DNA from 3 places in the Cedecea davisae genome. Region 3 is predicted to be linked to each of the others. Evidence: predicted binding sites of a transcription regulator. Region 3 holds the regulator's gene; each other region holds the start of a gene.

Region 1 (3,280 bases), 1.3 Mb from region 3:
AATCAACAACGCTCTGTGCACGTTTTTCAGACAGTTTAGCATTGTACTGCTCAGAACCGATACGGTCAGTGTAGCCCAGAACAACTACGGAACCGTCTTTCGGATCCAGGTTGCTCAGCTGGGTGTACAGCTGATCCAGGGCCTGCTGGCCTTCTGGTTTCAGAGTAGCTTTGTTGAAGTTGAACAGAACGTCAGACTTCAGAGTGAAGTGCTTGGTCTGTACTTCTGGAGCTGGTGCCGGAGCTGGAGCTACAACCGGAGCTGCATCTTCCTGCTGACCGAAACGGTAGGAAACACCTACGCTCAGCATGCCGTTGTCCGGACGAACACCTACAGTCTGTGCGTCGCCGATGTTGTTAACCCACTGGTATTCCAGACGGGTAGCGATGTCACGGGTAACAGCCCACTCAACACCACCAGCGAATACTGGGGAAACACCGGTGTCGTGGTCTTTACCAGCGATGCTGTTTTTGGAGTCTGCACGCCAAACCATACCACCCAGACGAGTATAAACGTCCAGATCGTCAGTGATTGGGTAACCCAGTTTAGCGGTCAGCTGTACGCCCTGTGCTTTGAAAGCACCGCTAACTTCGCTGCCTTTGTAAGGCATACGGCCAAGCCAGTCGTAACCCATTTCAAAACCAACGTACGGGTTAACCTGATAACCACCGAAGGCACCAGCGCCCAGTTGGCTTTCATGCGTTGCGCCGTTGTTTTGCAGGTCCTTGTTATACCAGCCGGTATCGTGGAACTGAGACCAGCCCAGTTTGCCACCTGCATACCAGGTGTTATCTTTCGGTGCGGCCTGCGCTACGGTAGCGAAGCCAGCCAGTGCCACTGCAATCGCGATAGCTGTCTTTTTCATTTTTTGCGCCTCATTATCATCCAAAAGGCCATGAGCTCTAAACCAATTTAAAGCCCAGGGTTAAATCCTTCGCCCGGGTTTATGCTCAATTGTTACTCTACCGATATATCGGTGTTATGAAGAGCAACCCTGGCGAGGTAAAGTCTACAACGTAGTTGAAAAGTTACAAGTGTGAAGTCCGTCAGGCATATGAAAAAAAACGACTTGCATACATATTTTATTACAGAATGGCCTGTTTTTTGAACACTGGGTTCCATGGAAGAACCCAGTGGATCCGCCGTATGACGGGGAATTTTGAGTAATGACAGCGGATTATATGGCACGGAGAAAAAATACCAGGATTTCTCCTAAATTTACTTAATGATACAAACTAGAATGAATTTTTAGGCCATTTCGCGGTCTGGAACCGGATGATCCCCTGCTGGTTGGACGCATAATGAAGCCCATTGCGTTGCCAGCTTCAGCGGCGAGGGTCAGTCTCAAATGTTCTTCATCTGTTAATTCTTCGGGCAACCAGCCTATCACTACGCTGTAATTTCCGGTTTGCAGCGCCTTTACCATCGCCTCTACGGTATAGAGCGGATCTAACTGGCTTGCCTGCATCACTTTTGCCAGCGGAAGCCCGGCGGCCTGCAGCCATTCACGGCTGAGCTTTTGCTGCGGGGTAAGCCATAACTGCCAGCGAGATTGTTGCCCTAGCTGCTGCAATAAAGGTAGCAGAATAAACTGCGTTACCCACGGGCAGTCTTCACTGTAGACCATTTCACTGATTAACCCCTGTGTACTGTTATCAGATAACGGCCGGGCAGGGGAGTGCGCGGCTACTGCAACATGACGAAAGTGAGTTTGTAAGTTCTGTGAGTGCATAGTGAGTCCCGCCTGATGGGTTACTGTATGAATATACAGTAATGCCTGTCAGGACAAAGATCAACCGAAATTTCGGAAAGTGTCTCGCAATTTCTTTATGCAGATCCGGCGTAAAACAAATTGTCGTTGCTATAGCAGATAACGTTACTTATTTTCTGTTATTAGGGAGGCGAGTAACACGGCCATTAATTTACTGTTTGATATATAAGGACAAACCATGAAGGACGTCACGTATGTCAGGATCCATAAATCTCAAGAATGCCTTTCTCCGTTAGGAGACATTGGCTTTCGTCCGCTGTTCGGCGGCTACAGTCTGGCAGTCGAAGGCATTATCTTTGCTATGGTTTCCGAGGGGGAACTTTATCTTCGTGCCTGCGAGCAATGTGCTGACTATTTCAGCCAAAAATCTGCTCCGACGCTGATGTTTTATAAAAGAGGGTTACCGATTGAACTTAACTACTATCGCGTTGATGAAGAACTTTGGAGCAATCATGACAAGCTTATCCAGCTTTCTTTTCAGTCTCTGAGCAGTGCGAGGCGGGAAAATGTACAGCGTAAGTTCAATTCTCACAGATTGAAGGATCTGCCTAACCTCTCGATGAACATAGAAGTTATGCTGCGGGAAGTGGGTATTGGCGATTTTAATACTCTGCGCGTGTTTGGTGCCAAGCGGTCATGGCTCAGGCTGCGCAAGATTAAGAAACCGGTGGGGATTAAAGTGCTGCTGGCGCTGGCCGGCGCGATCCAGGGCGTGCATGAGGCGGTACTGCCGCTGGCCGTTCGTGAAGAGTTGACGGAATGGTGGCGCCGCTATGAGCAGCGCCAGCAACGTTATTCCGAGCAGTGAGTGATTTGCTGCTGAAGACGAGATATCTCAGGTAGCAGAGCAATCAGTAGCCCAATTTGCTGCAACACCAGCGGTTCTTTGGTTTCCGGGCGGGCCTCAAGCTGCGCGATGCGGGCAGAAAGCTGCTGCAAAGCGCTCTGAACGCGCAGTTCGTCGACCGGCAGATGATGCAGTGCGTCGTCAACATAGCAAACGGCGTCATCAAGCAGCAGCAGCGTTTCACCGTGGTTCAGTTTTTCGCGGTGCGCCCCCAGCGCGGAAATATAGCTGTTAAAAGAATGGTTAAGGCACAGCAGCCGGAAAGCCGCTTCACGCATCTCCGGCGAAACTCGCGGTTCAGATGACATATTCGAGACAACCGAAGCGAGTTCCGCATCTTTATTGTGTGCATCCCGCCGCGCAATGCGGTATTCGACACGGTTATCTCGTCCCTGATGGTATTGCTCAAGAATGGCATCCAGATAGCGGCAATTGGCGTTGAAAGCGCGCTCCACCACCAGCGGCAGCCTGCGGAACCGCCAGTCCGGCCAGACAAAACTCACCGCCGCCCAGGCAATTGCGCAGCCGAGCAGCGTATCGATAACACGCGGCAGCGCCACCTCAAAACCTTCGCCCAGCAGGTTAAAGCACAGCAGTACCAGCAGGGTGATAAACATCGTGGCGTGGGCATATTGCACATTGCGAAAAGCAAAGAACAGCAC
Region 2 (3,280 bases), 2.1 Mb from region 3:
ACCAATCAAAGCCCGCATTTTTACCACGTCGTTGAGCACTTTTTGCAGCGGCTTCTCGAGCCTTGGCCGCTCAACCAGGTTGGGCGAGAACCCGGCGGTGTAGATTTTACCGAGCGCCTGCACGAAGCTCGCCATCTGGATACGCCAGTGGATGAAGGCGCGCTGCGGGTAAACGCTGGTGAACAGCATCGCCAGCAATGAGCCAAAAATGACGTCGCCGCTGCGCCAGAGCGCCACTTCCATATCCCCGGCTGGCGCACCGACCACAACCGACAGCGTGATGCCTATCAGCAGCGCCTGATACGGGCGTTTGCCCAATGCCAGATAGCCGCACAGGAACATCGCCAGCCCGCACCAGATAATCATCAGCGGCAGGGAATAAAGTTCCAGCTTCAGGGCTATCAGCCCCACGGCAGCGCCGAAAATGGTTCCGCCAATGCGCTGGAAAGCGCGCGGCACCACGTTGCCCCAGAACGAGATAGGCCCCATCACCACCACCAGCGTGATAAGCGGCCAGGTCCCTTCGGGGATTTGCAGCATGCGAACCAGAACGAAAGTCAGAACAAAGGCAAGCGCGATACGCACACCGTGCACGATGCGATAGTTACGGTAGATGCGGATCTCAAACGGGGTCAGTGATTTGTCGGGACGCACACCCGGCTCTCCGGAAACAAAAACGCGATTGTACTCGTTTTTCCAAAAACGAGATCATAAAGCCGCCGCCCGCAGGCCTTTTACGAGCGATATTTCACATTTCCTTGCTGAATATCAGAAATCAGGCGGCATAACGCCGCCTTATAGAACTTTAGCGCAGCCAGGGCGTTACCGTGACGCCCACCAGCAACCCTTCCGGGCTGAGCAGGCGAGATACCGTTTGCCCCCACGGCTCCAGGCGGTTTTCAATCAACAGCTGATACCCCGCCTGCTTAAGCACCGCCGTTGCATGCCCGACATCTTCAACTTCAAATTCCACCCAGCTTTGCGGCGTGGCCTGGTCAGCAGGCCACGACGCCAGGCCAAAGCATGACTGAGAGGCCTGGGCGAGCGGCCAGAGGGCAAAGTGCTTCACCCCGTCCAGCTCGCCGTGTTCCGTAGCCAGATAATCTTCATTGCCGTCCATCGCCTTTAGCGGCAACCCAAGCGCCTGCTGATAAAAAGCAGAGCTTGCCGCCACGTCTCGCGTTATTGGGCCATATCCGGCGACAAATAAAACCTTCAGCCCGGCAATCGCATCCACCATGGTCAGTACCTCACTCAGGCTTTAGCCACCGGGATATACATCTCTATTTCCCATACGCCGGAAGCAGAGCCGTCGCTAAGATAGATTTCGTAGCATGGCTTGCCGGTTAACCGATAACCGCCGTCGGCTTCGATCTGGTCGAAGAAGCTTTCCCAGGCCTGCTGGAATGCGTCGTTTTCAACGACGGCACGGCCGATGGCATAAGTATCCGCGGCAATTGAGGTGATAATTACGCCTTCACTGTTTTGCGGGAGGACGAAGTCATCCGCCACGCCCATTACCGTGTCTACGCGGAGTTTTTCTGCCGGGACAACGTCCGGGTCGTCATAATAAACGGCCAGCCAGTCGCCGTTCAGGCTGTGGGATTTCGCCCACAGAGCCAGTTGACCGAAGCCCTGTGGAACCGTTGTTTCCCACGGCCCCACCAGATGAAACCCGGCTACTTTGCGCGCCGGAACTTGCTGAACTTTGAACGTCATACTGCCTCCACGCTGATGAATAAATACACTGTACATTTATACACTATATTTTTTGGAGCGAGCAAACAAGCTGCCAGTTTTGGGAGCAGCTTCGCAATCAGCTTAGGCCAAAAAAACGGGCCGCGTGATTAGCGCAGCCCGTTAGCAGGAAGTCCGGTTCCGGTTAGAACTTGCGGCTGATGAAATCGCCCAGGCGAGAGAAAACGCCGCCTTTATCTATAGGGGTCAGGTTAACCAGCGGCCAGTGAGAAATAAGCTTGTCGCCATCATAGAGTTCAATTTCACCCACCGGCGCATTGGCGGCGAGCGGGGCTTCCATGTCCTGTTTATTCAGCACATATTTCGCCTTAATGTTCGGCAGCTCTGATTTTGGCAACGCCAGGAAAACATCCTGATCCGGGCCTACGCTGAAGTTTGCTTTATCGCCATACCAGATGTGCTCGCTGCCGATAGCTTTGCCTTTTTGCAGCACCTGCACGGTGTCGAAGTTATCCTGCCCCCAGTGCAGCAACTTACGCGCCTGCTCCTCACGCCCTTTTGAGCTTTCGCCGCCCATGATCACTGCTATCAGGCGGCGCTGGCCCAGCACGCTGGAGGCGATGATGTTAAATCCGGCGCTTTCGGTATGGCCGGTTTTCAGCCCGTCGACGTTAAGGGATTTGTCCCACAGCAGGCCGTTGCGGTTTTGCTGGGTAATGCCGTTCCAGGTGAGGCTGCGCTCGCTGTACATATGGTAGAACTGAGGCTCGCCGTGGATGATGGCGCGGGAGAGCACCGCCAGGTCGTAAGCCGAACTATGCTGGCCGGGCGCATCAAGGCCGTGAACGGTTTCAAAATGGGTGTCATGCAGGCCAAGCTGCTCAACATAGTGGTTCATCATGGCAACAAACTGCTTCTGACCGCCGGCCACATAATCCGCCAGCGCCACGCAGGCGTCGTTGCCGGAGTCGATAATCAGCCCGCGACTGAGGTCGCGCACGGTCACTCTGTCGCCGGGTTTGATAAACATCAGCGATGAACCGTCAAATACCGGATTACCTTTCGCCCAGGCGTCTTTACCCACGGTGACGATATCGTCCGGCGTGATGCGTTTGCTGTCGATAGCGCGGTCTACCACGTAGCCGGTCATCAGCTTGGTGAGGCTCGCCGGGTTGCGCTGTACGTGTTCATTTCCCGCGGTTAAAACCTGCCCGGTGGTGTAATCCATCAATACCCATGCCCCGGCCTGAACCTGCGGCGGCTGTGGCTGATGGGCAAAAATATCATCAGCAAATGCGGTATTGACGGAAAGGGAGACAAAGCTCAGAGCGGCAAGCAGGCGGGTTTTCAACGGAATATCCTCAAAGACTTAATTTACAGCGGCTCGTTTTACGGGAGTTCTTGTTACTTTGCCTCTTTAAATTGCAAGAAAATATGACATTTCATATTTGGTAATAATAATGACTGATAATTGTACGGAATATATTCCTTCATTTATCGTGCTGCGTTTATTCCTGGATTCTCAATTTGTGCAAGTTTGGGATTGTCGCCCCGGCGATTCATTTTTACTCTAAGCAAAGAA
Region 3 (3,280 bases):
GCCTCATAGGAGAAGTTAGCCGCAATCTCTTCCATCAGCGCGACGGCATTCTGCTGTGCCTTCTCGTGAGAAATTTTCTTGCTGCGCGCTTCATCTTCTACCGCACGTGCAATGGCTTTCGATGCCAGCAGCTTGTTAAACAAGTCCTGACGCACCGGCAAACGCGGCCCAACGGCAGCTAAGCGCTGGCGAGCGAAGTGGGTACGCGCGACGCGAGCCAGCTTCTGGGCGATGATTTTGTCAGTGCCGTGTTCGGTTGCCATACGGCGCAGCGAAACAGGGGGAGAGAAGCGCACAAAGCTGTCGCGACCCAGCCACGAAACGGCAAAGAATTTTTGTACGCCGTTTAGCGTGCGCAGAGGAGGATTAACTTCCCCTTTCTCGCGGCCGGGTGAGCGGCCAAACATCACGGAAACCGGCACCATCTGTACATCGAGATCGGGATTGCTGCGGTGCAGGTCCAGATAATCGTGGAACAGTTTTACCGACTCTTCTTTTGGCGTGTAGTAAGTAAAGACGCGCGGCCCGCCGTGAATAAACACGTAGCGCGGCAGCAGTGCGCCGTCAATTTCCAGAGGTTCCAGCGGATCGGGCAGGTCATGCTCCAGGCATTGGGCGCGCAGGGTCAGTAGGTCTGCCTTCGAGTTATAAGGCAGGACATACATAATTGGGCGCGAGGGATCCAGACCGAGTTCGGTTTGTGGGTCCGCCGGGATAGACTTGCTTTTTACCAGAACACTTAATGGTAAATTCAGTAATTTGTAGTAAATTCTTGGCCAGCCTGACATAGATGATGTAAAGCCTCAGGTTAATAATGCAAATGCGCCGCAAGGATATCAGAAACTCCGGGGAATTTCTGTGGCGCTGCGATTTAGACTCAATGAGCATTGACGCTCAATATTTAAAAAGGTTTCCTTGAATGGCGAATAATACCACCGGCATCACCCGCATTATTAAGGCTGCAGGCTACTCGTGGAAGGGGCTGCGTGCGGCCTGGATAAACGAAGCTGCATTTCGTCAGGAGGGCGTGGCCGCGGTAATTGCTATTATAATCGCCTGCTGGCTGGACGTTGACCCGATCACCCGCATTTTGCTGATTGGCTCCGTGGTGCTGGTGATGATTGTTGAAATTCTGAATAGCGCCATCGAGGCATTGGTCGACCGCGTAGGCACCGACTACCACGAACTTTCCGGGCGCGCCAAAGATATGGGGTCTGCCGCCGTACTGATTGCGATTATTCTGGCGGTTGTCACCTGGGTCACGCTGCTTTGGTCACATTTGCGATAGGCTTTCCATAATCGGTTAAGTGGCTGGTTTTTGCTTAATTTGTGGTTTCAAATTCACCCGGGGCTGTATATACTCACAGCATAACTGTATAAACACCCAGGGGGCGGAATGAAAGCACTAACTACCAGGCAGCAAGAGGTGTTTGATCTCATTCGGGATCATATCAACCAAACCGGCATGCCACCTACGCGCGCCGAGATTGCACAACGTCTGGGGTTCCGTTCTCCAAACGCCGCTGAGGAACATCTCAAAGCGCTGGCCCGCAAAGGGGTCATTGAGATTGTTTCCGGCGCGTCGCGCGGCATTCGCCTGCTGGTTGAAGAAGAAACCGGCCTGCCGTTGGTCGGGCGCGTTGCCGCCGGTGAGCCGCTTCTGGCGCAGCAGCATATCGAAGGCCATTATCAGGTCGATCCGTCGTTGTTTAAACCGAATGCCGACTTCCTGCTGCGCGTGAGCGGCATGTCGATGAAAGACATCGGCATTATGGATGGTGACCTGCTGGCGGTGCATAAAACGCAGGACGTACGTAATGGCCAGGTTGTGGTGGCGCGTATTGACGACGAAGTGACCGTTAAACGTCTGAAAAAACAGGGCAACACCGTTCAGCTACTGCCTGAAAACAGCGAGTTTCAGCCTATCGTTGTCGATCTGCGCGAGCAAAACTTTAGCATTGAAGGTCTGGCCGTGGGCGTAATCCGCAACGGCGAATGGCTGTAACACGTCTTTCGGTGGTGCGGTAACACGCCGTACCACCCGCTCTATTCCCCCTCATTATTTTCCTGGGTCACTCTGATGCGATTTTTTTCGTCGACGGATAGTGCGCTGTGGCGTCTTGCGCTTCCCATGATTTTCTCCAATATCACGGTGCCGCTGCTGGGGCTGGTTGATACCGCCGTTATTGGTCATCTCGACAGCCCGACCTATCTGGGCGGCGTGGCGATAGGCGCAACCGCGACCAGTTTCCTGTTTATGCTGCTGCTGTTTCTGCGTATGAGCACTACCGGGCTTGCGGCTCAGGCGTTTGGCGCTAACGATCCGCTGCGTCTCGCCCGCGCTTTGCTTCAGCCGCTGATACTGGCGCTGGCCGCCGGTTTGGCCATTATGGTGCTGCGCGGGCCGCTAATCGGTCTTGCTTTGCATATTGTCGGCGGCAGCGAAGAGGTGCTTTATCAGGCCCGGCGTTTTCTTGAAATTCGTTGGCTAAGCGCTCCGGCGTCGCTGGCTAATCTGGTGCTGCTGGGCTGGCTGCTCGGCGTGCAGTATGCTCGCGCCCCGGTTATTTTGCTGGTGGTGGGTAACCTGCTGAATATCGTGCTCGACCTTTGGCTTGTCATGGGCCTGCATATGAACGTGCAGGGGGCCGCACTGGCGACCGTTATTGCCGAGTATGCGACGTTTATCATCGGCTTAGCGATGGTACACAGGGTGTTAAAGCTGCGCGGTATTGATTGGTCATGCCTGAAGATGGCATGGCGAGGAGATCTGCGAAGGCTGCTGGCCCTCAACCGTGACATCATGCTGCGCTCGCTTCTGCTGCAAGTTTGCTTTGCCTCAATGACCATTTTTGGCGCTCGGCTGGGGGGCGAAATTGTCGCGTTGAATGCGGTTTTGATGACGCTGCTGACCTTTACCGCCTACGCGCTGGACGGATTTGCTTATGCCGTTGAGGCGCATTCCGGGCAGGCGTATGGTGCCCGTAATCGCGGGCAGCTTCTCGAGGTCTGGGGAGCGGCATGCAGGCAGGCCGGGCTGGTTGCATTGGCTTTCGCCGCTGTTTATGCCGTGGCGGGCGAGCAGATAGTCTCGATGCTGACTTCGCTACCAGAGCTACGCCAGCTGGCGAATAGCTATCTGCCATGGCAAATCATACTGCCGGTTGTTGGCGTCTGGTGTTACCTGCTGGACGGAATGTTTATCGGCGCTACGCGTGGGGCTGAAATGCGTAACAGCATGGCCGTTGCGGCGCTGGGGTTTGGTCTAACCTTGCTGACA

Evidence for each region. The regulator LexA, encoded in region 3, represses DNA repair genes until DNA is damaged. The targets are predictions, from matches to a motif close to TNCTGTATGTACATACAGNA.
Region 1: a site for LexA is predicted at 1,754-1,773, ahead of sulA (SOS-induced cell division inhibitor SulA). Genes of this name have one in related genera too.
Region 2: a site for LexA is predicted at 1,746-1,765, ahead of sbmC (DNA gyrase inhibitor SbmC). Genes of this name have one in related genera too.

What each region holds. Positions count from the first base shown of each region.
Region 1 is NZ_CP172054.1:3,231,111-3,234,390, reverse strand. It holds gene ompA (porin OmpA) at 1-865, opposite strand, end outside; gene sulA (SOS-induced cell division inhibitor SulA) at 1,223-1,732, opposite strand; gene ACG1VR_RS15490 (TfoX/Sxy family DNA transformation protein) at 1,950-2,579, shown strand; gene yccS (YccS family putative transporter) at 2,564-3,280, opposite strand, start outside.
Region 2 is NZ_CP172054.1:1,601,898-1,605,177, reverse strand. It holds gene ACG1VR_RS07960 (FUSC family protein) at 1-654, opposite strand, end outside; gene ACG1VR_RS07955 (VOC family protein) at 806-1,240, opposite strand; gene sbmC (DNA gyrase inhibitor SbmC) at 1,255-1,719, opposite strand; gene dacD (serine-type D-Ala-D-Ala carboxypeptidase DacD) at 1,883-3,049, opposite strand.
Region 3 is NZ_CP172054.1:4,499,283-4,502,562, reverse strand. It holds gene plsB (glycerol-3-phosphate 1-O-acyltransferase PlsB) at 1-788, opposite strand, end outside; gene ACG1VR_RS21540 (diacylglycerol kinase) at 920-1,288, shown strand; gene lexA (transcriptional repressor LexA) at 1,397-2,005, shown strand; gene dinF (MATE family efflux transporter DinF) at 2,081-3,280, shown strand, end outside.